2 regions of the Priestia sp. 10L35 genome follow, and region 1 is predicted to be linked to the other one. Evidence: riboswitches for the same ligand, from Rfam matches in the RefSeq annotation. Region 1 holds a riboswitch; the other holds the start of a gene.
The links. A riboswitch is a leader RNA that binds a small molecule or an ion and turns the genes downstream of it on or off. The one in region 1 is predicted to bind FMN.
Positions count from the first base shown of each region.

Region 2: linked by a shared signal. The riboswitch ahead of AC1DEF_RS02700 (ECF transporter S component) and the one ahead of ribE (riboflavin synthase) in region 1 are both predicted to bind FMN.

Region 1 covers NZ_JBFTKA010000004.1:257,031-267,272, reverse strand. The annotation lists gene AC1DEF_RS16965 (YkvI family membrane protein) at 335-1,369, shown strand; FMN riboswitch at 1,477-1,627, shown strand; gene ribE (riboflavin synthase) at 1,905-2,564, shown strand; gene AC1DEF_RS16955 (bifunctional 3,4-dihydroxy-2-butanone-4-phosphate synthase/GTP cyclohydrolase II) at 2,581-3,774, shown strand; gene ribH (6,7-dimethyl-8-ribityllumazine synthase) at 3,866-4,336, shown strand; gene AC1DEF_RS16945 (hypothetical protein) at 4,778-5,650, shown strand; gene glcT (glucose PTS transporter transcription antiterminator GlcT) at 5,782-6,630, shown strand; gene ptsG (glucose-specific PTS transporter subunit IIBC) at 6,902-8,956, shown strand; gene AC1DEF_RS16930 (phosphocarrier protein HPr) at 8,975-9,241, shown strand; gene ptsP (phosphoenolpyruvate--protein phosphotransferase) at 9,241-10,242, shown strand, end outside.
Region 2 covers NZ_JBFTKA010000001.1:506,968-529,466, forward strand. The annotation lists gene AC1DEF_RS02620 (GNAT family N-acetyltransferase) at 222-575, shown strand; gene AC1DEF_RS02625 (DUF309 domain-containing protein) at 650-1,171, opposite strand; gene AC1DEF_RS02630 (YjcZ family sporulation protein) at 1,304-1,402, opposite strand; gene AC1DEF_RS02635 (segregation/condensation protein A) at 1,601-2,356, shown strand; gene scpB (SMC-Scp complex subunit ScpB) at 2,353-2,925, shown strand; gene AC1DEF_RS02645 (D-alanyl-D-alanine carboxypeptidase family protein) at 3,044-4,192, shown strand; gene AC1DEF_RS02650 (nucleoside recognition domain-containing protein) at 4,185-4,784, shown strand; gene AC1DEF_RS02655 (spore maturation protein) at 4,781-5,314, shown strand; gene AC1DEF_RS02660 (pseudouridine synthase) at 5,401-6,126, shown strand; gene resA (thiol-disulfide oxidoreductase ResA) at 6,324-6,845, shown strand; gene resB (cytochrome c biogenesis protein ResB) at 6,858-8,480, shown strand; gene ccsB (c-type cytochrome biogenesis protein CcsB) at 8,492-9,670, shown strand; gene AC1DEF_RS02680 (response regulator transcription factor) at 10,020-10,736, shown strand; gene AC1DEF_RS02685 (ATP-binding protein) at 10,736-12,508, shown strand; gene AC1DEF_RS02690 (peptidoglycan DD-metalloendopeptidase family protein) at 12,678-13,367, shown strand; gene serA (phosphoglycerate dehydrogenase) at 13,400-14,974, opposite strand; FMN riboswitch at 15,273-15,415, shown strand; gene AC1DEF_RS02700 (ECF transporter S component) at 15,570-16,145, shown strand; gene AC1DEF_RS02705 (ferredoxin) at 16,224-16,472, opposite strand; gene AC1DEF_RS02710 (YpbB family protein) at 16,730-17,779, shown strand; gene AC1DEF_RS02715 (RecQ family ATP-dependent DNA helicase) at 17,803-19,320, shown strand; gene AC1DEF_RS02720 (CPBP family intramembrane glutamic endopeptidase) at 19,320-19,925, shown strand; gene AC1DEF_RS02725 (DUF2663 family protein) at 20,020-20,472, shown strand; gene AC1DEF_RS02730 (hypothetical protein) at 20,527-20,901, shown strand; gene AC1DEF_RS02735 (metallophosphoesterase) at 20,922-21,689, shown strand; gene AC1DEF_RS02740 (MerR family transcriptional regulator) at 21,797-22,499, shown strand, end outside.

The DNA.
Region 1 (10,242 bases):
TGTATATAATTGAAACATATTTTTTTAAATAGAAAGAATACTTATTTAATAATTTATCTGATTTTTAGAAATTATACAACAGTAAATTGTGAATTTCCAGCAAATATTGAGGAAAATTTAAAAGCTAAAGGGGAAATATCCGTATATTTTGTTTGAAAATGACTGTTATGTTAGGGGTTAAGGAGTTTTTTGTGAGAAATACAAAAAGAAAATGAAAAAAATAAACCAAAAGGCACAAGCACTGGGATATGCGTAGATTTACATGTAAAAAGGCTCGTCTTTTTTTTATCGTTTCTACATATAGTGAACTATGAAGGGTAGAAGGGTGATGGGCATGAAAAGGTGGAAACTCACGCTGCAGGTTGCTGCTACGTATGTAGGCACCGTTGTAGGAGCCGGTTTTGCAACAGGCAAGGAAATCGTTCAATTTTTTACACAGTACGGGGAACTTGGAATGGTCGGAATTTTGGTCAGCGGCTTGTTTTTTATTTGGCTAGGTTCAAAAATGATGCTGCTTTCGCACGCAATTGGGGCTTCTTCTTATCAGCAGCTTAATACATATTTATTTGGTGATGTGCTTGGAAAAGTGGTAAACGGTGTAATGATTGTCATTTTATTTGGAGTAACTTCAGTCATGCTAGCGAGTACGGGAGCAATAGGAAAAGAACAGTTTGGGCTGTGGCCTCCTGTTGGGATGATTTTTACAATTGTTTTAACTTATATATTTATCGCAAAAGGAATTAACGGTATTTTAATGGTTAATTCTCTTGTTGTGCCGATGATGCTTTCATTTGCTTTTATCATCTTTATGCCGAATATCAGCTATTTCTCACTGATTCAAACGAAGCCGGATTTAACGCTCGTCACGCAGTGGAAGTGGGCGGTTAGTCCCTTTTTATATATTTCCCTGAATCTAGCTTTGGCTCAGGCCGTTTTGGTCCCATTAGGAAGCTCGGTGAAAGATAGGAGCGTGATTACAAAAGGGGCCTTAATAGGAGGATGTGTACTTACGTTTATGCTTGTTTCTACTCATCTTGCCCTTTCCAATTTGCCTTATTCATTTCAACTTGATATTCCGATGAGTGCCGTTGTTAAAAATATCTCAGCGTGGGTGAATGTTTTATTTACGGTAGTTGTGTTGGGCGAGATTTTTACTACATTGATTGGAAATGTATTTGGCATCGCTAAGCAGCTTCAGTCATTTCTTCCCCTCAATGACAAACAAGCTTTTGCGTTTATTATCTTGGCTTGCTTTATTATTGGGCAATTCGGATATGCCCAGCTTCTTGAGTTTTTGTATCCGATATTTGGCTATATTGGACTAGCTTTTGTATGGATGCTATGTATTAAAAAAGAAAAAATAAGCTAAAAGCTGGATTTTAAAGAATAGATGTGAAAAAACGAAGTTAAATGATGTGACAAGTCGATTTTACTTTGCTATAATGTAAAACAAATAAGACTATAGCAGTCGAATATATTATCCTTCGGGGTCGGGTGTAAGTCCCAACCGGCGGTGATAAAGCGTATGCTTTTAAGCCCGTGACCCGTTTTCATACGATGTATGTTAGCGGTGGATCTAGTTAAAATCTAGAGCCGACAGTAAAAGTCTGGATGGGAGAAGGATCAGGAAGCACAGTTGTTTTTTGTGTTGAATTAATAAGGGGCACGCTTGCCTTTTTTAAAGCTACCCTTGTTTTTGTACACAAAATATAACTGTTTATTTCGTATACAATTAGCGGAATTTTGCATAGATAAAACTGATTCAGCTCAGCCGACCCCTTGGACATTTGTTCAAGGGGCTTTTTTATTTTCAGTGGTTGGGGGAAAGATAAATATGAAAAAAAAGCAGCTGCTATTTCAAAACGGTATAAGAAGTTGGAATAGCGCCAAAGCAGGTGAAGAAAATGTTCACAGGTATTATTGAAGAAATTGGAAAAATAAAACGTATTCAAAAGGCTACAGAAGCAATTGTTCTTACGATTGATGCGAAGACCGTGTTAGAAGATGTGAACTTAGGAGACAGTATTTCAGTTAACGGCGTTTGTTTAACCGTAACGGCTTACTCTCAAAATGAATTTACGGTCGACGTCATGCCGGAGACGATTAAAGCAAGTACCCTTCAGCTTCTAACCGTTGGATCACGTGTTAACTTAGAGCGGGCGATGGCTGCAAATGGCCGGTTTGGAGGGCATTTCGTTAGCGGACACGTTGATGGAATTGGAACTATTGTAAGCAAAACACGTAAAGGAAATGCTTTTTATTATGAAATTCAAGTCGATCCTGAACTTCGTGAATTTATGATGTTAAAAGGATCTGTTTCCGTAGACGGAACAAGTCTTACTATTTTTGATGTCAGCAACCAATCATTTACTATTTCTCTTATTCCTCATACGGTGCTTCACACAGTCGTTGGAGACAAACAGCGAGGAGACAAGGTGAATATTGAATGCGATATGTTAGCTAAATATATGCATCAGATGATGACAAATAAGTCAACTCCTGGCGCCTCGAATCGTTCAGGTAACATGAAGGATTTATTGCAGCAGCATGGTTTTACAAATTAACAGTGAGGTGAAAGAGATGTTTCATAAAGTAGAAGAAGCCATTGAAGAGTTAAAAAAGGGAAAAGTGGTTATTGTATGCGATGATGAAGATCGAGAAAACGAAGGAGATTTTATTGCATTAGCCGAAAAAACGACGCCTGAGGTTATTAACTTTATGGCTACTCATGGAAGAGGATTAATTTGTACACCTGTTAATGAAGAAATTGCCCATAAATTGAATCTTCACCCGATGGTAGCGAACAATACGGATGTACATGGCACAGCATTTACAGTAAGTATTGATCATATTTCAAGTACAACAGGTATCAGTGCATATGAACGTTCTGCTACCGTTATGGCTCTTGTAAATGAAGCGACGGTAGCAAGTGATTTTCAACGCCCAGGACATATTTTCCCATTGATTGCAAAAGACGGGGGCGTTCTGCAGCGTGCAGGTCATACAGAGGCTGCTGTTGATTTAGCAGTATTAGCAGGAGGAAAGCCTGCGGGTGTTATTTGTGAAATTATGAATGAAGATGGAACAATGGCACGTGTACCGGATTTAACAAAAATTGCAGAGCAATTTGATTTAAAAATGATTACAATAAAAGATTTGATTGCCTACCGCCGCAAACATGACCAGCTTATTAGCCGTGAAGTAGAAGTGAGCTTACCTACGGCATTTGGTGAGTTTAAAGCTGTAGGATATACAAATAAACTTGATAATAAAGAACATGTGGCTCTTATCAAAGGTGATATTGATCATAATAGCCCCGTTCTTGTTCGCGTTCACTCTGAGTGTTTGACTGGAGATGTGTTTGGTTCTGAACGCTGCGACTGCGGTCCTCAGCTTCACGCAGCTCTTACGCAAATTGAAGAAGAAGGACGCGGCATTCTGCTGTATATGCGTCAAGAGGGCAGAGGTATTGGCTTACTAAATAAGCTAAGAGCATATAAGCTGCAGGAAGAAGGATACGATACCGTAGAAGCGAATGAAAAACTCGGGTTTGCTGCAGATTTACGAGAGTATGGAATCGGTGCTCAAATCTTAAAAGACCTTGGAGTCAAACAAATGAAGCTTTTAACGAATAACCCTCGTAAAATTACTGGGCTAAAAGGCTACGACCTTGAAGTGATCGAGCGAGTGCCTCTTCAAATGCCGGCAGTGGATGCCAATAAAAAATACTTAGATACAAAAGCTAAAAAATTAGGTCATTTATTACATTTATAATTTTACACTTTTTTTCGTTATAACAAATGAAGCTAATTCATGAAAAGAAATGTAAATAACTATATATTAATACTAGCAGGAGGAACAAAAGATGAATCATTTATATGAAGGAAATTTAGTAGGCACAGGATTAAAAATCGGAATCGTGGTAGGGCGTTTTAATGAATTTATTACAGGCCGTTTACTTAGTGGAGCAGAAGATGCGCTCAAACGTCACGGCGTAGCTGATGAAGACGTAGACGTGGCTTGGGTGCCGGGCGCTTATGAAATCCCATTAATCGCCAAAAAATTAGCTGAATCTAAAAAATATGATGCAGTGATTACGCTAGGAACCGTTATTCGAGGAGCTACTCCACACTTTGATTTTGTATGTAATGAAGTAGCAAAAGGCGTTGCATCTCAAAGCTTACAAACAGGCGTGCCAATTATCTTTGGTGTATTAACAACTGAAACAATTGAGCAAGCAATTGAACGTGCAGGAACAAAAGCAGGAAATAAAGGATGGGAAGCTGCAGCATCAGCTATCGAAATGGCTAACCTTTCAAAAATGATTGAAGGATAATAGATACCATTCCAGTTTTTATAAGCTGAAGAGTTAAAAGAGGCTGAAACAAAAGTATGTTAGTTGAAGGAAGATCCGAACGATGAGTCGTTCGGATTTTTTCATTGGTAGGGTGAACGCAGGTTTCAGGTATGTAGTGGCTTCTAGATGTAGATTAAAAGGTCAGGCGAAGACTTCTGCGGGAAAGCGGAAGAAGTGTGCCCCCGCAGAAGCGTAGGCAACGAGGAGGCTCAGCGGCCGCCCGCGGAAAGCGAAGTCTTGCACGGAAATCAACTGCAGTGTAGAAAGCGATCTATACTGTCTCATGTATCCCGTTTGTTCGCCTTTAGATTGGATTGATGTAGTTTTGTCTCAAGCTCTTTTGAATAGAAGCTAGCTATGTATAATTTGGCTAAAACGTCTTACTCTAAGTAATAATTAGGTCGTAACAGGGAGACGTCTATGCCTCATTATACTGCTTTTTTTGCATTGATTATTATCAGCACAGCCGTTTTGCTTACAGTATTCATACGTAAAAAAGATAAAAAGCTAGTCGTTTTGCTTTTTTTTATCATTGGAATGGCTTATGTACTAGAATATATTGTATTTGTGTTGTTTGAAAGTTACGATTACGATCCTGATTTTATGACCAATGAATATTTTGATAATTTGTTTGGGTCCTTAACTTCTCAAGCGTTTGCTTTTCCCATCATGGCTATGGTGGTAGCTGCTTATCAATTAAAATTTCGCTATATTTTATTCATTTCAGCTATGTTTATGGGGATTGAAGAATTATTTTTACACTGGGATATTTATACACATCACTGGTGGAAAACAGTTTATACAGGCGTTTTAATGACTATAGGCTTTAGCATTTCAAAGATTTGGTATGTATGGCTAACAGAACGGTATATGACATTTGTGCATTACGCTACATTTTTTCTCGGAACGCTCGCCATTACTTCTACTATTATGTTTATGCTGTTAGCATATTTTCATAATAATTGGTTTTATACGGGATGGTTTGCGTCCGCTACTCATGATTCCGTAAATGCAACGATGATTTACGTTTGTATTGTTACAATTCTCCTCGTTTGGAGTGTAGCCAAAGAATTTTTTGTTGGAGCTGGAATGATTATAGCGGGGCTGCGTATAGTAGATATTTTGCTGATTCACTATGGGGTGTTGCTGGTATCTATTACCACTTCACTTGTTCTTTTTACGCTTTTACAAGCGGGTGTATTCATTCTGAGCGTTATGCTTCAAAACTTTATTATGAAAAATTGTTATGGGACGAGCAAAAAAGACGTTGCGTTTCCAGTAAAGAACTACTAAGATAATACGTAACTCAAATAGTTTAGTTCAATAATATTTGAAACAAAGAAAAATGAATTGACGGTTATGCGTATTATTTGTAAGATAGGAAAGCAAATAATAGAAAGCCGAAACAGGGGAGTGAAGGATTCGTGAAAGAGTCCTTTTTTGTAGAAAAGGTACTTAATAATAATGTATTAATTGCTAAACACCTTACCTATGATGAAGTTGTGCTAATTGGGAAAGGAATAGGGTTCAATAAGAAAAAAGGCGATGAAATCGATGCAAAAGCCGTGGAGAAAATGTTTTTGTTAAAGAGTGAAGAAGAGCAAGAACAGTACAAGCAGCTTTTAGCGCAAGTGGATGAAGACGTGATTGAAATGATGAATGATATTGTAACGCACATTCAAAAGCGTGTTAACATTCCTTTGAACGAGCATATACACATTTCATTGACGGACCATATCGCGTTTGCGATAAAACGTTTTCAGCAGGGAATGGGGCTTAAAAATCCATTTTTACTTGAAACCAAAGCTTTATATCCAGAGGAATATACGATCGCATCTGAAGTGGTAGAAATTATTAGTCGCAAAATAGGCGTGCAGCTTCCAGTAGGAGAAATTGGTTTTATTGCACTTCATATCCACAGTGCGCTGACTGAAAAAAACCTGCTGGAAGTGAATCAAGACTCGCAGCTTATTCAAACGATTATTAATGTGATTGAAGAATCGCTTCATCTGCAGGTAGACAAAGAATCTGTGCACTATATGAGATTGATTCGTCATTTGCATTTTGCGATTGATCGAGTAAAAACAGGAGAAAAAATAGAAGAGCCAAAAAAAATTGCTTTGCTATTGAAAGAAGAATATCCTCTGTGTTACAATGTGTCTTGGAAAGTGATAAAAGTAATGCAGCAAGCGTTACATTTACCTGTGTATGAAGCAGAAGCAGTTTATTTAACGATGCATCTGCAGCGACTTATAACAAAAACGGATTTATAAAATCATTTCAATACGTGTTACTGATACGATCAGGCATGAGTGAGAAATGAAGCGATGTGTAATTGGATGAGTGTATCCATTTATCGTTTCTTTTTCCTCATGCCTTTTTTTGTTATAAGAAAGCGCAATCATTTAAAGCTTAGGCTTCAGGACACCAGGAGATGTAAGGAGTTTTCTAGTTAAAGAAAGCGTTTTATGAAAGCGCGTTAATGATTCACGTATCAAATAAATAGCTTGTTGCACACTAAATATATAAAAGGAGGTAAGCGCCATGTTTAAAAAACTTTTTGGAGTATTACAAAAAGTCGGAAAAGCGCTTATGTTACCGGTTGCGATTTTACCGGCAGCAGGGATTTTACTTGGAGTAGGGACAGCGCTTCAAAACCCTACATTGTTGGATGCAGTACCGGCACTTGGTGCAGACTGGGTTCAATTGGTTTCAAATGTTTTGTCGCAAGCGGGTCAAATTGTATTTGACAACTTATCGCTATTGTTTGCCGTTGGTGTTGCCGTTGGTTTAGCTGGTGGTGACGGTGTAGCAGGTATTGCTGCAATCGTAGGCTACTTAATTATGAACAAAACGATGAGCACAATCTTAGTTGCTACAGGACAACTAGATCCTGACAAAATGGGTGCCAATCCAGCTTACACTAGCATCTTGGGAATTCCTACGTTAGCTACAGGTGTATTCGGGGGTATCATAGTAGGTATTTTAGCTTCATCCATGTATAATCGTTATTTCAATATTGAATTACCATCTTATTTAGGGTTCTTTGCGGGAAAACGATTTGTACCAATCATTACTGGGGTATTTTCAATTGTTTTAGGTGTTATTATGATTTTCATTTGGCCGCCAATTCAAAGCGGATTAAATGCTTTCTCTACTAACATGATTGATGCAAACCCAACTTTATCAGCTTTTGTATTTGGATTGATTGAACGTTCATTAATTCCATTTGGACTTCATCACATATTCTACTCTCCGTTCTGGTTTGAGTTTGGTGATTACGTTAATAAAGCAGGTCAACATATTCACGGTGACCAAAAGATTTTCTTTGCTCAATTAGCAGATGGCGTGCCTTTAACAGCAGGAACATTCCAAGTTGGTAAATTCCCGTTCATGATGTTCGGATTGCCAGCAGCAGCTCTTGCGATTTATCACGAAGCTCGTCCTGAAAACAAAAAATATGTAGCTGGTATCATGGGTTCAGCTGCTTTAACATCTTTCTTAACGGGTATTACAGAGCCGCTTGAGTTCTCATTCTTATTCGTAGCACCAGTACTATTTGCAATTCACGCAGTATTTGCTGGTTTATCATTTATGGTTATGCAATTATTAAATGTTAAAATCGGTATGACATTCTCAGGTGGGGTTATCGATTACGTTCTATTTGGAGTTATGCAAAACCGTACAGCATGGTGGCTAGTTATTCCAGTAGGTTTAGTTCTAGCAGTTATTTACTACTTCGGTTTCCGCTTTGCAATCCGTAAATTTAACTTAAAAACACCGGGTCGTGAAGATAAAGAAGAAGGAGAAGAAGATGTAAAAGTAGAAGCAGCAGAGCTTCCAACAAATGTTTTAGCAGCACTTGGCGGTAAAGAAAACATTACACATTTAGATGCTTGTATTACGCGTTTGCGTGTATCAGTAGATGATGTGGGTAATGTTGATAAAAACCGCTTGAAAAAACTTGGAGCAGCTGGTGTTCTTGAAGTTGGTAACAATATTCAAGCTATTTTCGGTCCGAAATCTGACACGTTAAAAGGTCAAATTCAAGACATTATGAATGGCAAAACACCGGTTGTCACAAAAGAAGAGACAAAAACAATTGAAAAACCTGTTGCAACATCTGAAGTAGGAAGCGATAATGGTAATGATATTGTTTCACCGATTGAGGGAGAATTGGTACCTTTATCGGAAGTACCAGATCAGGTATTTTCACAAAAATTAATGGGTGACGGTTTTGCGATTATTCCGAAAACAGGCACAGTAGTTGCACCAGTGGACGGAAAAATAGTAAACTTATTCCCGACGAAACATGCTTTAGGTATTGAATCAACGACTGGACGTGAAATTTTAATTCACGTTGGTATTGATACAGTTAATTTAAAAGGCGAAGGTTTTGAAGCTTTAGTTGCCCAAGGCGATGAAGTGAAAAAAGGACAGCCTCTATTGAAAATTGATTTAGACTTTGTAAAAGAAAATGCGCCATCGACGATTACGCCGATCATTTTCACGAATTTACAAGCTGATGAAAAAATTGATATCTTAAAGCAGGGCCAAGTTTCTCAACAAGAAGCAAATATTATTAACATTTCAAAGTAAAAAGGAGATTGATTTAACATGGCACAAAAAACATTTACAGTAACAGCAGACTCAGGAATTCACGCACGTCCAGCAACAACTTTAGTACAAGCAGCAAGCAAATTTGATTCTGATATCAACTTAGAATTCAACGGTAAAACTGTAAACTTAAAATCAATCATGGGCGTTATGTCTTTAGGTATTCAAAAAGGCGCTACAATCACTATCTCTGCAGAAGGTTCTGACGAAGCAGATGCACTTGCTGCTCTTGAAGATACAATGAGCAAAGAAGGATTAGGCGAATAATGACAAAGGAAATTCAAGGCATTGCCGCTTCTAGCGGCATTGCTATTGCTAAAGCATTTCGTCTAGAAAATCCAGAATTAACCGTTGAAAAAAAATCAGTAACTGAAGTTGAAGCAGAAGTAGCACGTCTAGAAGCTGCGCTAGAAAAGTCGAAATCAGAACTTGAAATTATTAGAGAGCATGCTCGTAAAGAACTTGGAGATGACAAAGCAGAAATCTTTGAAGCTCACTTATTAGTTCTAAGCGATCCTGAACTTATTAATCCAATTAAAGATAAAATTACAAATGAAAATGTAAACGCTGAACATGCACTTGATGAAGTAGCGGCAATGTTCATTAATATGTTTGAGTCAATGGACAACGAATATATGAAAGAACGTGCTGCTGATATCCGTGATGTAACAAAACGTGTATTAGCTCATCTTTTAGGTGTAAACGTTTCAAATCCAAGCTTAATCGCAGAAGAAGTTGTCATTATCGCAGAAGATTTAACGCCGTCTGATACAGCACAGTTAAATCGTAAGTTCGTAAAAGGATTTACAACAGATATTGGCGGACGTACTTCTCACTCAGCAATTATGGCGCGTTCCATGGAGATCCCAGCTGTTGTAGGTGCAAAAACAGTTATGGAAGACATTCAAAACGGCGTATTAGTAATTGTTGATGGTTTAGATGGCGAAGTTATCGTTGATCCAAGCGAAGAAACGGTAAAAGCTTACGAGAAAAAAGCCGCTGAGTATGCAGAACAAAAAGCTGAGTGGGCTAAGCTTGTAAATGAAAAAACGGTTTCAGCTGATGATCATCACGTTGAACTTGCAGCTAACATTGGTACACCAGAAGATGTAAAAGGCGTATTAGAAAACGGCGGCGAAGGCGTTGGCCTTTATCGTACAGAATTCTTATATATGGGCCGCGAAGATCTTCCGACGGAAGAAGAGCAGTTTACTTCTTATAAAACAGTTCTTGAACGTATGGAAGGCAAACCAGTGGTTGTTCGTACT
Region 2 (22,499 bases), on a different contig from region 1:
TTAGCTAATAAAACGTCATAACAACCTTTTACAGGGGGTTACGGCGTTTTTTCTTCGCGCAACAGCTCAAAAAGCGTAATAGATTAGGTTTCTCATACACGCATGACATAGGACAAGCTTTTGTGTAATATTGCTATTTACTTATAAATTTTGTATGATAAAAGCAGTAAAAAACGCAGCGCATTAATTTGTAGGAAAGTTTGAGGACGAGGGAGAATCGTATGCTTATTCGCTATAAACGAAACTATGAAAAAATTGCCATGGGTCTTCTATCGTTTGTACCTACGGAAAAAGATTTAAAAAAACTTCAACAAACGATGAAAGAATATGAGCAAAACGAACATTGGCAGCTGTATCTTTGGAAGCAAGAAGAAGATATTATTGGGATTGTTGGCATTTCCATGCTCGATAAAAGTTTGATTGAGGTTCAACACGTCAGTGTAAACCCTTCACACCGCCAACAGGGCATTGGCAAAAAAATGATTAAAGCTCTTAAAGAAATGTATACGACTGCACAAATTAAGCCGAGTGAAATTATCGCTCCGTTTTATGAAAAGTGTCAGGCGGATGAATAAAAAAAGCATGATTAGGTAAGGTGTGAAAGCTTCTTTCACATCTTAGTCATCATAAAACAACAGGTAGCTAGAAGCTACCTGTTGTTTTGTTTTGCCAATAAGTTCGCTTGCCTTTCCGCAATCACATCTGACCGATCTCGCGTGCTGTGACGATGAACAATCGCATCATTTTGCAGATTAGAAGCTGATAACCAGACAAGCTGTTTATCAGTGCTTCTTTGTTTGCAAGCTCGTAATAATGCTGGATCTTCAATGGGCAAGTTAATACTTTTATATGGCTGATAGGTATCGATTAAAGCTAATTGTTTGCGAAGAAGTTTAAGCAGTGAAGGATAATTAAGTCCAAGCTGTGCAATATTTTCTTCTTCCTTCGTTAAAATTGCCAGCGTCTTTTGCATCGTTCTTTTGGCTCCAGCGAAATTTTGGCGTCGATGATGATAGAGTGAAACAGCAATTTGAATAAGGCCAACCCAAATAATATTGCGGTGTCCTCTTTGGTCTTTTTTCCAGTGTTCTTCTAGCAGTTCATGACATTCAAAGTAATCCCGGTCGCCATGAAAATGAACTAAATAATCAATATAGGCTTGTGAATACAATCTTGTTCCCTCCTGGTAAGGCTCTATATGTAGTGTATCACAAAAATTAGCTATTCATCAGCGCGGTGCCTTTAAAGAGACAAACGTGCTCAAGGTATGGCGAACACGTTTGTTTTTATTCAATATGTGTGGTTAGAAGCGTAAGCAAGAACAACCAACAATAATTAATAAAATAAACAGTACAACAATTAAAGCGAAACCGCTACCGTATCCACAAGATTTTTCACCCATGCGAGTTCCTCCTTCAGCCATTTCAAAATCTTATTACCTTGACATCATATGTATGTTTAAACTTTTTGTATGGGCAAATGACCTATTTTTACGTTAATTTGTATTGGACATGTGTCTATAATCCTCTATACTAATGATAGTAACGTTATATAAAGCAGCAGAAATGATAAGCAATTGAAAAGTGTTGGTGAGATAAAAGTGGAGTATAGTGTAAAAGTAGATGCGTTTGAAGGACCTTTAGATCTTCTTCTGCATTTGATTAACCGATTTGAAATTGATATTTACGATATCCCAGTAGCGACAATTACTGAGCAATATATGATGTTTATACATACAATGAATGAGCTTCAGCTAGACGTTGCCAGTGAATATCTAGTCATGGCAGCAACTTTGCTTCAAATTAAAAGTAAAATGCTTCTGCCTACGTATGAAGAAGATATGGATGAAATTGAAATGGTCGATGAAGAAGATCCGCGTGAAGAATTGATGCAGCGCTTAATTGAATATCGAAAGTTTAAAGAAGCGGCTGTAGAGCTTCAAAAGCTGGAAGAAGACCAAAGTCATGTGTATACAAAACCTCCAAGTAATGTGCAAATAAATGCAGAAGAACGTACGCAGCTTCAGGATGAAGGATTGGATATATCACTGTATGATATGCTAAGTGCTTTTCAAAAGTTGATGAAACGAAAGCAAAATAAAAAGCCTATGCAGACGAAAATAGCAAGGCAAGACATTCCAATTGACAAGCGCATGAGTGAAATTGTGAATGAATTAAAAGTGTTTAAAGGGAAAAAAAGTTTTTATCAGCTGTTTCCTTATCAAGAGCGTGATCATATTGTTGTAACGTTTTTAGCTGTGCTGGAATTAATGAAAGAAAATGAAATCGTTGTGGAACAGCAGCACAATCTAGATGAGCTTTATGTATCGTATCGAGAAAGGAATGAAGAGGAATGACAACGAAAAATCTACAGGCTATTATTGAGAGCTTACTTTTCGTTTCTGGTGATGAAGGTCTATCCATTAGCCGGTTAGCTGAGATTATAGAAAAGCCTCATGAAGACATTCAAGGTGCTTTGGAGAGCTTAGAGCAAGAGTGTAAGTTCAGAGGAGTTACACTTGTTGAAATAGGAGGGTCCTATCAGCTTGTCACAAAAAAAGACTATGCACCATATATTGAGAAGCTCGTAGAAGCTCCCGCTAATCAATCATTATCACAAGCAGCGCTTGAAACGTTAGCTATTGTAGCGTATAAGCAGCCAATTACAAGAGCTGAAATCGAAGAGATTCGCGGAGTGAAAACGGAAAGACCTCTTCAAACTTTAATTGGAAAAGTTTTATTAAAGGAAGTGGGACGAGCGGAAGGCGCAGGGCGGGCCATCTTATACGGAACGACAAAAGAATTTTTAGGCTATTTTGGCCTTAAAAGTATCGAAGAGCTGCCGCCGCTTCCAGAAGATTTATTACAAGAAGGAACCGATCAAGAAGCAGATTTGTTTTTTCAATCGTTTCAAGAAATGAAGTGAAAATGTAAAAGAACATAGAGTTTTTTCTATGTTCTTTTTTGTATGGACAAATCTTTTCATTCATAACCAAAAAAGACGAGCATAAACTTGTACAAACAGGTAGAGGGACGGGGATGACATGAAAAGAAGCAAAAAAAGTATCATCTATCTATTTATTGTATTGCTATGTCTCAGCGGTTGGCCTTCCATATCATCTGCAGCGGGGAGCGTAAGTGCTCATAGTGCTATTTTGATGGAACAGAAATCAGGGAGAGTGTTATATGCTAAAAATGCAGATCAAGTTAGCCGAATTGCTAGCATTACAAAAATTATGACAGCAATACTGGCGATTGAATCTGGCAAAATAAATAAAACAGTTACCGTGAGCCACAGCGCAGTTGGTGTTGAAGGTTCTTCTGTGTATTTAGTTGAAGGTGAAAAAATAAAATTAAAAGATTTAGTATATGGCTTGATGCTTCGTTCAGGTAATGATGCTGCTGTAGCTATCGCAGAAGCCGTTGGAGGAAGCGAAGATGGATTTGTTTATTTGATGAATAAAAAAGCAGAAGAAATTGGCATGACAAACACAACATTTCAAAATCCGCATGGATTAGACGATCATGAAAATCATCGCTCAACTGCGCACGATATGGCTCTGCTCATGCGCTATGCAATGAATAATAAAATTTTTAAAGAGATTTCAGGAACAAAAGTCTATCGAATGAAGCATCCTGAAGAGAAATGGGATCGAGTGTGGAAAAACAAAAATAAACTGCTGACAACACTATATGCATACTGTACTGGCGGAAAAACAGGGTATACAAAATTAGCAAAACGAACGCTTGTGACAACTGCTACAAAAGATGGAATGGACTTAATTGCCGTAACGATTAATGCTCCAGATGATTGGAACGATCACATTTCCATGTATGAAAATGCATTTGATAAATATGATATGACCAGTTTAGCTGCAAAAGGAGAATTGGTAGATATAAAGGATTCTTTCTATAAAGATCAGTTGTATATTAAACGAAATGTCGTCTATCCGCTCACAAAGAAAGAACAAAGCTCTGTAGAAGTAAAAACAACGTTAATTCAGCCTAAAAAGCAGTGGAAAGAAACAGGGGAAGTTCCAAATGTGGTAGGAAAGCTCGATATTTATAGAAGTGGAGAGACGATTGACAGTGTTCCAATTTATTTCGAAAAGCAGTCCGAGCAGCAAAAAGGTTTTTTTGATAAAGTGAAGCGATTAATGTTTATTCAGTCTGGAGCCAAAACAGATGGTTAATATTATTTGGATGCTGCTGACCATTATCGGAATTGTTTTTGCGATTATAAATGGAAAAATCGGTGATGTAAACAAAGCAATTTTTCAAGGAGCAGGCGAAGCAGTGACCATCAGCATTGGGTTAATCAGCGTCCTTGTCTTTTGGTTAGGGATGATGAATATTGCTCAAAGTGCAGGGCTTCTCGACAAGTTAGCGAAACTGTTTCGACCCATCATTACAAGACTTTTCCCTGATGTTCCAAAAGATCATCCGGCCTTAGGGTACATATTGTCCAATATGATGGCGAATATGTTTGGGCTCGGGAATGCGGCAACTCCTCTTGGCATTAAAGCGATGGAGCAGCTTAAAAAGCTAAACGGCGATAGAGACGAAGCAAGCCGTTCTATGATCACACTTTTAGCACTTAACACAACCAGTTTAACACTTATACCAACCACAGTTATTGCCATTCGGATTACGTATAACTCGGCTAATCCTACTGAAATTGTCGGTACCACGCTTTTAGCAACTGTTGTAGCTACGATAGGAGCTATCATCATTGATCGCTTCTTTTATTATCGACGTACACGAAAAGGAGGAAAACGAAAATGACTATGCTTAATCAAGTATCATTGATGTTTATTCCTCTTATTGTAGGATGCATTTTACTTTATGGAACCTATAAAAAAATTCCTACGTATGAAAAGTTTGTAGAGGGAGGGAAAGATGGATTACAAATTGCTTTTTCCATCATTCCTTACTTAGTCGGCATGTTAGTGAGCATCTCTATTTTTCGAGCTTCAGGAGCGCTTGATTTTTTCTTATCTGTTTTAAAACCTATGCTGCAAGCAGTCGGCGTTCCGGCTGAAATTGTACCTTTAGCTCTTATCAAACCGATATCTGGAACGGCTGCTCTTGGTATCACGACGGATCTAATTTCTACATACGGACCTGATTCTTTTATCGGTCGTTTGGCATCGACCATGCAGGGAAGTACAGATACCACATTTTATATTTTAACGGTTTATTTCGGAGCGGTTGGCATTAAAAAAATGGGAGATGCGCTGAAGGTTGGTTTACTGGCAGATTTGGTAGGAATTATTGCCTCAGTTGTCATTGTAATCCTTGTGTTTGGCCGGTAAGAAATCGAAAATTCTACCTCTGAGTGGCAAATACACTTGTGTATTACTTCGTAAACAAGTAAGATGTTACAAGAGGTGAAGTGTTAATGGAACGATTACAAAAAGTGATTGCTCACGCAGGTGTAGCATCAAGACGTAAAGCTGAAGAATTAATCGGCCAAGGCCGAGTGAAAGTAAATGGAAAAGTTGTAAGAGAATTGGGCACGAAAGTAGGTCCTAACGATAAAATTGAAGTAGACGAAGTGCCTGTAGAAAGCGAAGCGCCCGTTTATTTTATGTTATACAAACCAAGAGGCGTAATTTCAGCTGCTAACGACGACAAGGGAAGAAAAACAGTCGTTGACTTCTTTCCACATGTAGAAGAAAGAATTTATCCAATTGGACGTCTAGACTATGATACGTCGGGTTTACTTCTTTTAACAAACGACGGTGAATTTGCTAATCAGCTAATGCACCCTAAATTTGAAGTGGACAAAGTGTATGTGGCTAAAATTAAAGGAATTCCAAGTCGTGAAAAAATCAGACAGCTGCAGCGCGGTGTGATGCTAGAGGACGGAAAAACAGCACCAGCTCGTGCAAAAGTTCTTTCTATTGATAAAAGCAAGCAGACGGCGATTGTGGAATTGACGATTCATGAAGGGAAAAATCGTCAAGTACGTCGCATGTTCGATGCAATTGGGCATTCTGTCTTAAAATTAAAACGTGAACGCTACGGACCTTTAGATTTACGCGGATTAAATGCAGGAGAAGCTCGTGAGCTTACAGCGCATGAAGTCAAACAATTATATTCAATGTCTCAAACAGGTAAGTAATTTTCACTTACCTGTTTTTTTTATGAAAAATGTCGTGAATTAGAAAAACAAGCAAGGTTTTTTGAAAAAATGTCGAACTTGTAGAATGAGAGGAAGACTTCACAGAAACGTCGAAATATTATTGGAAAGCCACTACCACAAAAATGATATAATGGTAGAAAAAAGTGTATTGAAAGCGGTTAAAAGGAGTTCGTGCCATGAAAAAAAAGCGCTTGATTATTCGAACAGTTATATTGGCAGTTTTGCTGTGCGCGGTTGGATATACCCTTTATGCTCAATTTTTTGCTGATAAACAAAAGGTATCAGTAGGAGATAAGGCACCTGACTTTATATTAAGAGATGTTAATGGAGAAACTCATCAGCTATCAGATTACAAAGGCAAAGGAGTTTTTTTGAATTTTTGGGGAACATGGTGCAAGCCCTGTAAACAAGAGATGCCGGCTATGGAAAAGCAGTATGCATCATATAAAAAGCAAGGTGTCGAAATTCTAGCTGTTAACGTTGCAGAAACGAATATAGCAGTAGAGCAATTTGCTAAACAGTATGAGCTATCTTTTCCGATTTTGATGGATAAAGATTCACAAGTATTGGGTGCATACGGAATAGATCCTCTGCCGACTACATTTTTAATTGATAAAAACGGAAAGATTGTAGACAGTTTTATTGGGGGATTGGAAGAATCTAAAATAAAAGAATATATGGAAGAAATTAAACCATAGGGAGTGTTGACAATGAAACACGTAAAATGTGAATGTGGACACGTTAACCCGCATGGTACGATTTTGTGTGAAGCCTGTGGTAAGCCGATTGCAGAAGAAACAACTGATAAATTAGTAGATATGCGTTATGAAGGAAGCGCAAGGCGATCGCAAACGTACAATAAAACAGTTATCGATAAAATATGGAACTTTTTCTCTTCTGTAAAAGTAGGTATTTGGATCATTATTGTGACGCTTGTTGCGTCTGCAGTCGGAACCATTTATCCTCAAGAAGCTTACATACCTCCTAATGTGACAGCAGATGAGTATTACCAAAAGGAATATGGATGGACAGGAGAGCTTTATTATAAGTTAGGTTTTCATCATCTCTACGAATCGTGGTGGTACTTGCTTTTAATTGCTGCTTTAGGAATGTCGTTAGTCATTTGCAGTTTAGATCGAGTAGTGCCTTTGTACCGAGCTCTAAAAAAGCAGAGTGTAACAAAACATCCAAACTTCTTAAAAAGACAGCGTTTATATAGCACTTCATCATCGTGGACCGATCAAGATTATGAACATGTAAAAAGTATGCTTAAAAAAAGAAGATACTCTATTCGTGAAGAAAACGGCAATCTGCTGGCTGAAAAAGGACGCTTCTCAAGATGGGGTCCATACGTTAATCATATCGGTCTCATTATCTTTTTACTAGGTGCTATGCTTAGGTTTGTACCAGGTATGTATATAGATGAAGTTCTTTGGATCCGTGAAGGTGAAACAAAAGTTATTCCTGGGACGAACGGAGAATATTTTTTGAAAAACCATCGTTTTACTGTTGAAACGTATGATAAAGATAGCGAAAGCGCCGTGTTTCAAGAAGCAATTGATCGTGCAGGGAATAATAAAGTAGCCAAAAAATATGAAGCGGATGTTAGTTTGTATAAGCGCGAAGGAAAGCTTATACCGGGAGCAGATCCAAAATTAAAAAAAATAAAAGATTCAGAGATTCGTGTGAATCAGCCGCTTAAGTTTGAAGGATATGCCATGTACCAAGTGGACTTCAAGTTAAATGAGTTTAGCTCTATGTCTTTCCATTTAACAGATAAAAATGAAAATAGAAACGTTGGTTCACTTACAGTAGATTTACATAATCCAAAAGAAACATATGATCTAAAAAACGGATATAAAGTCAAGCTCATGAGTTACTTTCCAGACTTTTTCTTTGATGATGAAGGAAATCCAAATACAAAGACCAGAGTACCTAACAATCCCGCTTTTGTATTTAAAATGATTACCCCTCAGCATAAAAAAGGGGAAGTTGCTTTTGTTGGAATTAGAGAGAACTTGGAGCCGCTAGGAAATAACGATTATAAAATGACCTTTGCTGGTGTGGAAACGAAAAATGTAACGGGATTAACCGTTCGCAGAGACTATACGCTTTGGTTTTTAGGAATTGGCGGAGCCATCTTTATGATTGGTGTGGTTCAAGGGATGTATTGGAATCATCGCCGCATGTGGATTCAAAAAGTCAATAATGAGATATGGTTGGCCGCACATACAAATAAAAACTGGTATGGGCTAAAAAAAGAACTAAATGGTTTATTAGAATCAACATCCCTTACACAGCTGAAGGACCAAAATGATAAAGAAACAAAATAGGAGGAAAAAGCATGGATTACGCGAGTATAAGTAGTAATTTACTGTATGTGGCGTTTATTGCTTATTTAGTTGCAACCTTTTTTTTCGGAGGAGCTATTCGAGATAAGCGAGCAGCTCAAAAGAAAACAAAGTGGGCAACGTTTGGAATTGCGGTTACCATCATCGGCTTTATTGCACAGATTGGCTACTTTATTACAAGGTGGATTGCATCAGGCCACGCTCCTGTTAGTAATTTATTTGAATTTACGACGTTTTTTGGCATGATGCTTGTTGGCGCATTTATTGTTATTTACTTTATTTATCGTCTTAGCATGCTTGGATTGTTTGCATTGCCGGTGGCTCTTTTGATCATTGCTTATGCAAGCATGTTTCCAACTGAAATTACGCCGCTGATACCGGCTCTTCAAACGAATTGGCTGCATATTCACGTTACAACCGCAGCTACGGGTGAAGCCGTGCTTTCCATTAGCTTTGTTGCAGGATTGATTTATTTAATCAAAACGATTGACCAATCCAAGCGAAATAAAAAAGCATTTTGGCTGGAATTCATCCTGTATACGCTTATTAGTACGCTTGGGTTTGTAGCGGTGACGCTGGCTTTTAATGCGGCTCACTACGAGTCATCATTTAATTGGATTAATAAAAGTGGAGAACAAGAGCAAGTCGTATATCATATGGTTCCGCTAGTGGGGCCGCATCAAAGTGAGTGGACAGCCGGGAACGATATACAGCCGCTTATTGATATGCCCGCTATTATCAATGCTAAAAAATTAAATACGGTTATTTGGTCGTTAGGCGGCGGCTTTGTCTTATATTGGCTGATTCGTTTCATTTTACGGAAGCGAATTGGAGCCGCGCTGCAGCCGCTTGTGAAGCAGGTAAACAGCGACTTGCTTGATGAAGTAAGCTACAGAGCAGTGGCAATTGGGTTTCCTATTTTTACACTAGGAGCACTTATTTTTGCTATGATTTGGGCTCAGATGGCCTGGACGCGCTTTTGGGGGTGGGACCCTAAAGAGGTGTGGGCGCTGATCACATTTTTATTTTACGCTGCTTTTCTTCATCTTCGGCTGTCTAAAGGGTGGCACGGTGAAAAATCAGCTTGGCTTGCAGTTGGCGGATTTGCCATCATTATGTTCAACTTAGTGGCTGTGAACCTAATTATTGCAGGTTTACATTCATATGCGTAACCTTTAAAAATAGAATAGAGGCTGAAACAAAGATATTTTAGTTGAAGGAAGATCCGAACGAATGAGATTCTTGATGGAGAATCTCATTCGTTCGGATTTTTTCATTGAGATGGTGAACGCAAGTTTCGTGTATGTAGGTGCTTATAGCCGTGGAACAAGCGATCCCTACTAGCTTCTTTATTTTATTTATTCAGCTGTAGATTGCATGGATTTCGTTGCGTCTCAGCCTCTTTTTGGTAAAAAAAGCTGTTTTTCGTAAAGGTGTTCACGAATTGTCACATTGTTTGGGTATCATAAGTAGAACTCGCCGGTTTTTTTTTGTACACTAAGACTAGGAGGTTGAAAATACATGCAAAACGAACAAAGGTTACTGCTAGTAGACGATGAAGATCGCATTAGACGATTGTTAAAAATGTACTTAGAAAAAGAAGGATACATCATTGAAGAAGCAGCCGATGGGCATGAAGCAATCGAAAAAGCGTTACACATAGATTATGATTTGATTGTATTAGATTTAATGATGCCCGGCATAGATGGTATTGAGGTTTGTAAACAAATTCGGGAGAAAAAAGCAACTCCTATTATCATGCTTACAGCTAAAGGGGAAGAAGTAAACAGAGTCCAAGGGTTTGAAGTAGGCACAGATGATTATATCGTTAAGCCGTTTAGCCCAAGAGAAGTGGTTCTTCGCGTAAAAGCACTGCTTCGACGTTCTTCTCAAGCAACGTTTATTCAACCAGAAACGAGCGTGAAAAATCTTATTGTCTTTGATCACTTAACGATTGATAATGATGCACATCGCGTTACAGCAGACGGAAAAGAAGTTAACTTAACTCCAAAAGAATATGAATTATTATGCTATCTTGCAAAAACGCCAGATAAAGTATATGACAGAGAGCAGCTGCTGCGTGAAGTATGGCATTATGATTTCTTTGGAGATCTTCGTACGGTAGATACGCACGTCAAGCGTTTGCGTGAAAAGTTAAATCGTGTATCGTCCCAAGCGGCGAAAATGATTGTAACCGTATGGGGAGTAGGGTATAAATTTGAGGTTGAAAATAACTGATGTTTTGGAGAAGTGTAGTTGGTAAACTATGGTTTACTATCCTATTGCTCGTCACGCTTGTTTTATTTATTTTGACTATTTTATTGCTTCAGTTTTTTGAAAATTATCATGTTGTAGATGCAGAAAACCGTTTAACTAAAACGGCTGCTAAAATCTCTACCATTGTGCAGGAAACGGACGATGAAAAACTAGGACTATCCATTGCTCGTGAACTTGCAGACCAAGCAAGTGTAGTTATTGTTCAAGACAAAGATTTTTATTGGCATTCCACACATCCTGATAAAGAAAATAAGAAAGCTATTTCGGCCATTGTTAAACAAAACGATCAGCTAAATCAAGTGGTTGAAAAAGGTAAAGTAATACGGGAAAAAATGTACATGACCACAAAGAAAGACACGAGTGATGAACCTTTAATGTTTGTTGTCGGTGTACCTTTAATGAAAGATAACAAACCGACAGGCGGCGTTTATTTGTATCAATCTCTTTCTGAAATTGAAGAACCCGCTCAATATACGACTAAGTTCATTTTATTGGCTGCAGGTATTGCTATTATTTTAACTACTATCTTTGCTTTTTTCTTATCCACTCGAATTACAGCGCCTCTTAGAAAAATGAGGCAGGCGGCATTTGAAGTAACAAAAGGCAACTTTGATACAAAAGTACCTATTTTAACTCACGATGAAATTGGAGAGTTAGCGATTGCTTTTAATCAAATGGGCAGGCAGTTAAAGTTTAACCTCAATGCGCTTAATCAGGAAAAAGAGCAGCTTTCAAGTATTTTAAGCAGTATGGCAGACGGTGTTATTACGTTTAGTAGAGACGGGTCGATTTTAATTACCAATCCCCCAGCGGAGCATTTTCTTCAGACTTGGTATTACGAGCAGGATGTCAACAATCAGCAGGTGCCTGAGCTTCCAGCAAACGTTGTCCATTTGTTTCAAACGGTAGTAGAGACTGAAACGGAGCGAAGTGCAGAATTGAAAATCCAAGGGAAAACGTGGGTCATTTTAATGTCACCGCTCTATAATCAAACGAAAATTCGCGGTGCTGTAGCCGTACTACGGGATATGTCTGAAGAGCGTAAACTTGATAAATCGAGAAAAGATTTTATTGCAAACGTGTCTCATGAATTGCGTACACCTATTTCTATGCTTCAAGGTTATAGTGAAGCTATTATTGACGATATTGCAAGTACGGATGAAGAAAAGAAAGAAATTGCACAGGTGATTTATGATGAATCACTCCGTATGGGCCGGCTTGTAAATGAACTTTTAGATTTGGCGCGAATGGAAGCGGGACATGTGCAGCTTCACTTAGAATCTGTAGCAATGGTTGAATTTACAGAACGTGTTTTGCGTAAGTTTCAAGGGTTAGCTAAAGAAAAACATATTAAACTGTCTCTTAATGGAAAAGTAGAAGATGAATTTGAAGCGATGATTGATTCAGACCGTATGGAACAAGTGCTGACAAACTTAATTGATAATGCTATTCGTCATACGGATGACTACGGAGAAGTAAAGCTGCATCTTGATAAAAGTCAATCCGAAATCCATCTTTCTGTTCAAGATACAGGAGCAGGCATTCCGAAAGAAGATCTTCCATTTGTATTTGAACGATTTTATAAAGCGGATAAAGCCAGAACGAGAGGGAAGTCAGGAACTGGTCTTGGGCTTGCAATCGCCAAAAATATCGTGGAGGCACATCAAGGGATCATTGCGGTTGAAAGTGAATTAAATGAAGGAACAACTTTCTTCATCAAACTGCCAAAGTAAACATATGCTAAATAACAGTTTGTTCGGCTGAAATAATAAGAATAACAAAGAGATGTGATTCAGTGGAGAATCACATCTCTTTATTTTTTCTATAAACAAGTCTAAAAGAGAAAGAATTGGCATATAGTATGTTTTGTGTGCAATGATCTACATAGGAGGTTCTTTCTTCATGATTGACGTGTTAAGAAGAATATTGGTTGTATTAGTAATGGGATTGTGTATAGGTCTTTTATTTTTGGGCGGGCAAATGGTAAAAGCAGAAGAGAAGCAGTGGGAGTGGCCGGTTGAAGGAGTCTTAACTGATATATTTGGTTCACGTCACGCCAAACACTTTGGAATTGATATAGCAGCACCTGTTGGTAAACAGGTGTATGCTGTCGCAAAAGGAGTGGTGAGCCGCTCTTATTATTCAAATACATATGGACAGGTTGTTTTTATCAAACAAACAAATGGATATGAAACGGTTTATGCTCATCTAGAGGAACGTTTTGTTGCAGAAGGAAATCGTGTAGCCGCTGGTCAAAACATTGGACGAGTTGGCAATACAGGGCGCTCTTCAGGTGCACATTTGCATTTTGAAGTTCATCAAGGAAGTTGGAATCCGGATAAAACCAATGCAGTAAACCCACTTGCCAAATTGGACAAGCAAAAACTATCGGCATACGTAAAAAGCGATTTAGCTGCCACGGTTTTTCAGCAGTTACATCAGACTTCTGATAACTGTATTCTTATCCATCAAGGAGATACATTATCTGAGCTCGCAGTCAAATATGAAGTAGATATGGATCAGCTAAGAAAGTGGAATCATTTAGAAAATACGATGTTAAATACAGGACAAGTGTTAAAAATAAGTCCATAAAAAAAGAGCCGCTCAGGCTCTTTTTTTCAATTTCACAATTCAATACGCTGTATGGTCACAATTTCGCTTGTTTGTTTTAACGAAGAGATGACAGAATCATCTAAAAGCTTATCAAACGTAAGCATCATAATGGCTTCTCCGCCTTTTTGCTTACGGCCCACTTGCATGGTAGCAATGTTAATACGTAAATCTCCAAGTACTTTCCCTACATTTCCAATAACTCCGGGCTGATCACTGTGACGGATATAAAGAAGGTGTCCTTCCGGATAAAAATCAATATCAAACGAATCAATATTAACAATTCGAGGTCCATACCCTGCTATATAGGTGCCCGTAATGGTAAATGTACGCTGTTCGCCTGTTACGGTAACGTCAATCATATTGGAATATCCTTGCGTATCTTCCGATGTTTTTTCACCAAATGTAATTCCCCGTTCTTTGGCAATCATAGAAGCATTGACTTCGTTAACAGGTGAGTCGATACGATGAGTCAAAAAGCCTGATAATAAGCTCCGTGTAATATAAGTGGTTTCCAAATCCGTCACTGTACCTCCGTAGGAGATAGAGATATGCTGAACAGGTTCTCGCATGCATTGAGATAAAATAGCTCCTATTTGTTTAGTAAGGCTCGTAAACGGCTGAATTTTTTCAAAAACTTCTTTAGAAAGCGTCGGTAAATTAATGGATGAGCTTACAGGATTACCTTCTAGAAAACGCAAAACGTCATGTGCCACGTCTTCAGCAACGTTAAGCTGGGCTTCTTTTGTAGAAGCTCCTAAATGGGGAGTTGTAATAACTTGATCAAAATGTAACAAAGGGTTATCAATCGGCGGCTCAACTTCAAATACGTCAATAGCTGCACCTTGAACATGGCCAATTTCTAAATAATGAACTAAGGCTTTTTCATCAATGATCCCGCCGCGTGCGCAGTTTAATAAAAACACGCCCTTCTTTGTTTTGGCTAACGTGTCATGATTGAGCAATCCCTTTGTTTCTTTGGTAAGCGGAGTGTGCACGGTAATAACATCCGCTGCTGCTAGTAATTCATCCAGGGATAATAGTTCTACGCCTAGCTTTTCAGCTCGGGAAGAGGTTAAAAAAGGATCGTAAACGTGAACGCTCATATTGAAGGCTTTTGCGCGTTTGGCAAGCTCTGAGCCAATTCGTCCAAATCCGATAATGCCCAGGTGTTTGCGATTAAGCTCTGTTCCAACAAATGCTGAGCGGTTCCATTCGCGCGCTTTGACTGAAGCATTTCCTTGGGGAATATGCCGAAACAAGCTAGCCATCATAGCAAATGTATGTTCCGCCGTTGAAATGGTATTTCCGTTCGGCGCGTTAATAACGACAACCCCTCGTTTGGTTGAGGCTTCAATATCAATATTATCGACACCTACTCCAGCGCGAGCAACAATTTTTAAATTCGGCATTTTTGCCAGCAAATCCTCTGTAACCGTCGTAGCACTCCGTACTAAAAGCGCATCGTACGTATGCAAATCATTCTCAACTTCTTCAACTTTTTTTCGCGTAAGATTCACATGAGGAGCTTCAAGTAGTGGAGCAAGACCTTCATTGCTAATTGAATCAGCTACTAATACATTATACATGACGTGAACATCTCCCTTGGATTTTACTATCATCAAATATTTGATAATTTACCATGTTAAAAAAATTCTGTCAATTGTATTTTTCAAACTTTACGATTAGTTATCAAATACACAATTATAAACGTAAAATTGAAACTATAAATATGTCATAATGCTGTTGGTTATGCACTTATTTCCTTATTTTACATATAAAACAGTAATGAAGTTTATAAAATACATCAATTTAATAGGAATTAAAAAACTTCTTTATTTACTTTTAATTCGAGATAACATATAATAAATTCATAATTAAATATTGGTCTATCTTCGGGGCAGGGTGAAATTCCCGACCGGCGGTAAAAAACAAATTGTTTTGAGCCCGCGAGCTTATATGTAATACATACGAGCAGATTTGGTGAAATTCCAAAGCCGACAGTACAGTCTGGATGGGAGAAGGTGGAGGTTCAGCGTTCAAAACTTAATGTGATGAACGTTTATTAAATATGCCTGCCATGTCTCCTCTCAACGAATCATTTGTTGGGAGGTTTTTGCGTGGGGATATAAAGTTGAACCTTTCTTCTTTGAAGAGTGGATCACAAAGAAGGAGAGAGGCAAGATGCAACAAAGTAAGAAAACTCAAAAGCTGGTCATACTAGGAATGCTAAGTAGTATTGCTTATATTTTAATGATGATTAATTTTCCAATTCCTGGATTACCTCCGTTTTTAACAATTGATTTTAGCGAAATTCCTGCACTCGTAGCAGCACTTGTATTTGGACCGATGGCTGCTGTTATAGTAGAAGGAATAAAAAATTTATTGAATTATTTAATTCAAGGAAGTGCTACAGGGGTTCCAGTTGGTCAAGTGGCTAACTTTGTGGCTGGTTTACTGTTCGTTCTTCCTGTATCATACATGTTCAACCGATTTAAAACGGCTAAAGGCGTAACGATAGGTTTGGTTACGGGTACGGTGGTAATGACGGTACTCATGGCTGTCTTAAATTATTATGTCTTCTTACCAGCGTATACAATCTTCTTGCAATCGCCAGAAATGTCTAGTGAACAAGCACGTCAATATATCGTTGCAGGTATTTTGCCGTTTAACTTAATAAAAGGAGCAGCAACAGGGGTTATCTTTGTCTTATTGTTTTCAAAAATGAAGCAATGGATCACGCGTCGCATTGCTGTTTAATTCAATCGCTCTCCCGGGGAGAGCGATTTTTATATATAAAAAAACCTGCAGCATGTACACTACAGGTTTGCTCAATACTTATTCGAATTTATTAGCATCGCCTTCGAATTTTTCATCCGCTACGCGAATTGAATCCGTAGGGCAGCCTTCCATTGCATCCATCATATCATCTTCTAGATCTTCTGGAATTTCTACTACACCTTGGTTATCATCTAGTGTTACGAATGCAATACCTTCATCATCATAATCATAAATGTCTGGTGCTGCTGCTCCGCAAGCGCCGCATGCGATGCAAGTATCTTTATCAACAATTGTATATTTTGGCATAACAAGACCTCCTGTAAAGTGTTCGAAAATTTCTCATTATATAATCTCTTCGCGAATCAAGAGTGAAATTTCTCCTTATTCATTGTAAAATGATTTATAAAACTTTTCAATAGAAAAGTCACTGAGAATGCTTATCAAATCAAGGTTTCTTCACTTACCCAAACGTTTTAATACATAAAGGAAAGAGCTAAAAAGCCTTTATCTCACATGCTATTGGTCACTTTTGGTACAATGAATGAGAAAGGAAGTTGACACCTTTGAATTATATTCAAGTTAGCATTTTATTTTGTATAAAACAGTTAAAAGGTGAGCGAACCGCCTATGGTATTTATCATTTATTAACAGGTAAAAAGTCAGCTCAAACGATTCAAGACGGAAAAATTTTTGGAATTTCGTTTCTTTTTCAGTCATTTGTTTACTTAGATAAACGGTCTTTTGAAACCTGCGTTGCATATTTAAAAGAACAGCAGTATATTGAAGAAACTGAAAATCAAAAGTATGTGATGACAGATAAGGGACAAGCACGCCTTGAAGATGAACTGACGGCTCGACCCTTTCATCCAGCTTTAGACGGATGGAAATTCGCAAGCAGTACTCAATTATTTTTAGCAAGAATCACTTTGTTCATTCAGACCTTATCAAACCTACAGTATTTTCAAAAAGGGTTTTTACCCATTTCCAAAAATGCTGAGGTCATTCAATGGGTCAAAACGTATATTATGTCTCAAAAGCAAACGCGTCAAGAGTTAGCCGCCGAGCTATTCGAAGAGCTCCGAACGTGCTTGAAAGGCTGCACGGAACGGGACGCGTCTCTTTTTGTTTTGCAGCTGACTGGATACCAAAGAGTAGGCTTTACAAAAAATCAGTTAGCATATCAATATGAACTCGATGAGCATTATGTTCATATTCAACTTTTAGGCGTTATTCACCATATCATTGAAAAAGTAAGTAAAAATAATGAAAGCTTTCATGTACTGTCTTCTTTTTTACGTGATCTATATTTAGAATTGCCTTTGACAAGCTCGACGTTAAAAACGTATAGCTGGCTTCAAAAAGGCAAGACGCTTGAAGAAATTGCTTATATAAGGCGTTTAAAAGAAAGTACAATTGAAGACCATATTGCAGAATTAGCTCTGTTTGTTCCATCTTTTTCAATCGATGCATACGTATCGCCTAAGCAGCAGGAAAAAATTATCTCAGCCTTTGAAGGTTTGCGTACAAATAAATTAAAGATGATAAAAGAAGAAGTAAAAGACGACGTTACCTATTTTCAGATTCGTCTCGTATTAGCAAAACATTTTACCTGATAATAAAAAAAGTGGTGTTTGATGTGAAGATAGAACAACTTCTACAGAAACAATTTGGCTATAGCCAATTTCGACTAGGACAAAAAGAGATTATTCAAGATATTTTAACCGGTCATAATGTGTTAGCGGTTCTTCCTACAGGAACAGGAAAATCATTGTGCTATCAGCTCCCAGCTTATTTGTTGAACCGACCGGTGCTGATTGTATCTCCTTTAATTTCACTGATGGAAGATCAAGTTCAACAACTAAAGGCAAGCGGAGAAAAGCGAGTTATTGCCTTAAATAGTTTCCTACAACAAGAAGAAAAACAACGAGCGCTAAAAAATTTAGCTTTTTATCGTTTTATTTATGCATCTCCTGAAATTTTGCAAAATGCTGTTGTAGTAGAAGCATTAAAGCAGGCAAAGGTAGGCCTTTTTGTTGTGGACGAGGCGCATTGTATTTCTCAGTGGGGACATGATTTTCGTTTAGATTATCTACAGCTAGGAGATATATGGAAGGAACTTGGCAGTCCACTATGTCTAGCACTAACGGGAACTGCGACTAGGGAAGTAGTGGAAGATATTAAGCGCTACTTATCGCTTCCTGCTGTCAACGAGCACATCTATTCCATGAATCGAAGTAATATTGCGATGAAAGTTGATTTTGTTGCAAGTATTGAAGAAAAAAAAGAGAAATTACTGATGTACGTTAGTGAACTGCAAGGTCCGGGAATTATCTATTGTTCCAGCCGATCTTGGACAGAAGCGTTAACACAGCTTCTAAAGGAAAATGGGATACAGCGAGTGCAGTATTACCATGGGGGAATGGAACCGAATGAAAGAATGCTTGTTCAACAGCAATTTTTAGAAAATCAGCTTGATATCATTTGCTGCACAAGTGCATTTGGAATGGGGGTTAACAAATCGAATGTTCGCTTTGTTATTCATTTTCATACACCTACGCAGCTAGAAGCATATGTACAGGAAATTGGAAGAAGTGGACGCGATCAGCGAAACAGTATTGCGATCTTGCTTTATGCTGAAGGAGACGATGATTTTGCTCATTCTTTACTTGAAATTGAGCTTCCTTCTTCAGATACTATCTTATACTGCTTGTCGTATTTACGAAACCATGATCAGGCCATTCCTTTAAAACAAGTAGAGTCTCACTTTCTCTATACAGTAGGTGTTCAAGAAACACATTGGCGATTTATTCGTTATTATTTGTACAGAGAAAATGTAGTGAAAAATGAACATGTTGAACCCTGGAAAATTCCTGCATCGCTGCATGAAACGATTGTTGCAGCTGTAAATAAACGTCTTCGAAACAAACATGACAAGTATCGTGCGATGAAGGGGTTTATTAAGACAAAAGAATGCCGTCGTCACGTGCTGCTTGGCTATTTCGATGAAACGGGAAAATCAGAGCTTGAGAATTGTTGCGATTGCTGCGGCTTGGATTTAGAAAACTATAAAAAAACAAATGGTGAGCAGGAGCAATGGACATTTCAAGGCTGGGAATTAGAATTAGCTCGTTTGCTTCGTCAAGGAGAGATATAATGGCAAAATCACAGCAAGAGCTTATTTCATCCATGACAGATGCAGAGCTAGTTAAAAATTTATATGTAACACAGCTGCTCATCTGCTTCATTGCTTTAGGCATCGGTCTTTTTACATTCGATTCGTGGAATTCCTTTTTGCAGTTTTTTCAGCTGGATTGGTCTTCTATTTTATTGTACGGGGGAGGAACAGCTCTCTTGGTAGTAGGAGGAGATATACTTCTAATGAAATGCGTACCTGAGCATTTATACGATGACGGAGGGATCAATGAACGTTTATTTGCTAATCGTTCTGTTCCTCATCTGATCCTTATTTGCCTAATTGTTGCATGTTCAGAAGAAATATTATTTCGAGGGGTTATACAAGTTCAGTTTGGCCTCTTTTGGGCGAGTATTGTATTTGCACTGGTTCACATTCGATATTTAAAAAAGTGGTTTCTTTTTATTTCGGTTGTGTTTTTAAGCTTTTTAATAGGGTTGCTTTTTTGGTGGACTGAAAATTTGTATGTCACGATTTTTACTCATTTTCTCATTGATTTTTTATTGGGCCTGCAGATACGAAAATCAAAAGGGGAATCTGCACAGCCAGAAGAATTAATGCAGTAAAGGTTAAGGAAACAGCCATTATTTTCAATACTACCCACATAATCTTTTATGTTCCCTCATATGTTGTACTAGCATACGAGGGGGGGGTGGAATAATGGAAAACAAAGTGATAGACTTTGAAAACGATGAAACACTTCAATATATATTAGCTAGCGTTATTAAAAGAAAAGAGACAGTCAATAAGCTGAAAGCTAAAGAGAAAAAATGGAAGCTTTTGTTTTTAGCCAGTGTAACGGCTGTTATTAGCTACTTTTTTTTCATATTTCAAAGCGGTTTTTTTACGACGTTTAGCGAATTTTTTTCATTTTTGTTAGGCAACATGGGACATTTGATGTTTCTATTGCTTACAGTCTCACTTTACTTTTATACTGTACAGCTGCAGAAAAAAAGCGAGAAAGCAGAAAAGACTTTTCAAGATTTGCGCTGTGAGATTATTAAAAGAAGCAAAGAGCTATGGGCGACGCCTGAAACATGGGAGCACCGAAAAGAAACGTTCCGCTGGATGCAGTCAACCTATGGAATTAATTTATATCATGAAAACAAATAGAATCGCATGAAAAAGCCTCTTTTTACATAGAAGTTTAGTGAAGGGGGTTTTTTTGTGAGGGATTGGTTTAACTTGCTGGCTGCGTGGTTATGCAGTTATTATATCAGCAGTTTAACGGCTGTAGGCTCAAAAGCTTCGTTAACCTATTTACTTATTCAAATGATTTTACATCCGTTAGATGTGTTTAGTGTTATAATCTTGTTTTTTACGGCTCTTTTTTGTCTGTCGGCGGCAGTTCGTAAAGTGTTTCTGCAAAGTCGGTTGCTTCTAAAAGGCTATAAGGTAAAATGGCATGAATACCTTGTTTCATGTCTATGTGTAATAGGAATTTTATCGTTAAGTGCAATTGCACTTTATCAAGTAGTAGGTTTGTTAACAATTGCGATAATTTATGCCCTTTCTTCTTTAAAGGAAACACATCGGGTATAAAATGAAAAGAAGGAGAATATATGGTTATTCTTTTAATTGTTTTAGCGTTAGGCATAGGCTTGCTGATTTTTATGTTTTCAGAAGCCCATCGTACATATGTCGAAAAAAGAACGATTCATTTATCAAGATTTCCTGAAAATCAGCAGCCTTTGCGCCTGTTTTTTATATCGGATATACATAAGCGAACAGTTTCGTCGAAGCTGTTGGAAAAAATACCGGGCGAAGTAGATTTTGTGATCATAGGCGGTGATTTACTAGAAGGAGGAGTCCCTTTAGTGCGGGCTCGTCAAAATATTCAACAGCTTAAAACGCTAGGACCCGTCTATTTTGTGTGGGGAAATAATGATTACGAAGTAAGTCAGATGCAATTGAAGCAGATGCTTAAAGATGAAGGAGTTATTGCCCTTAAAAATGAGCATGCCTTTGCCGTTTCTAAATATGGTACTACCTGCCACTTTGCGGGGGTAGATGATTTATCAGAAGGTCAGATGAATCTAAAGCGAGCCGTTTCTTCCATTGAACCTGAACAGCTTACCATTCTTCTAAGCCATAATCCTGATGTTATCTATTATGTAGATGAAGAATCAAAAGTAGATTTAATTTTGAGCGGGCATACACACGGGGGACAGATACGCTTATTTAATTTGGGTATGTATGAATTAGGAGGGCTGAAAGAAAAAAGAAAGATTCCTCTTTTTGTCAGTAACGGATATGGTACAACCTCTTTGCCTCTCCGTTTACAAGCTAGAGCCCAAACGCATTATATTACTTTAAAAAGGAAAGAATAGCCTTGAACAAACTCTTTACATAGCATATACAAATTTTACACACAGGATAACTTATCCTATAATTCAATTAATAGATACAGTTCACGAAGAGTAGTTGGAGGTTACGTATGGCTCACGAAGGGAAGTATAATATTAAAGCCATCTCAAATATGGTCGGAATCCAGCCGGGAACTTTGCGTGCATGGGAACGACGTTATCAAATTTTAAATCCTGTCCGCAACGATTCGGGGCATCGGTTATATACAGAGGAAGATTTGCGGAAATTAAAATGGCTCACGGAAAAAGTGAGCGGAGGTTTTACCATCAGTCAAGCGGTTTCGTTATTAGAAACGGAAAGCAGTACAGTAGGAACGTTTGAAGAAGAAGGAGAAGTAGATTCCCCTCAAAAAATTAGGGATGAGCTGTTAACGATGCTTTTATCTTTTGAAGAAGGAAAAGCACAGGATTTAATTAATCATGCTTTTAGCCTGTATTCGGTAGAAAAAGTGGTTATTGATATTTTGGGTTCTCTACTCGTGACGGTTGGAGATATGTGGGAAAAAGGGCAAATTACAAGTGCTCATGAGCATTATACGACTCAAGTATTAAAAACGCGTATCAGCATGATTTTTTATTCGCTGCCTTCAAATGGCTTATTGCCTAAAGCGATTGCTGTATGCGGACCTAATGAGACACATGAAGTGGGACTCCTAGTCTTTACGCTATTTTTACGCCGTAAAGGGTTTGAAGTTATTTATTTAGGAAGCAGCATTGAAGATAAAGATGTTGAGTTAATTGTTAAAGAAGTAGACCCAACGTTTTTATTTATGT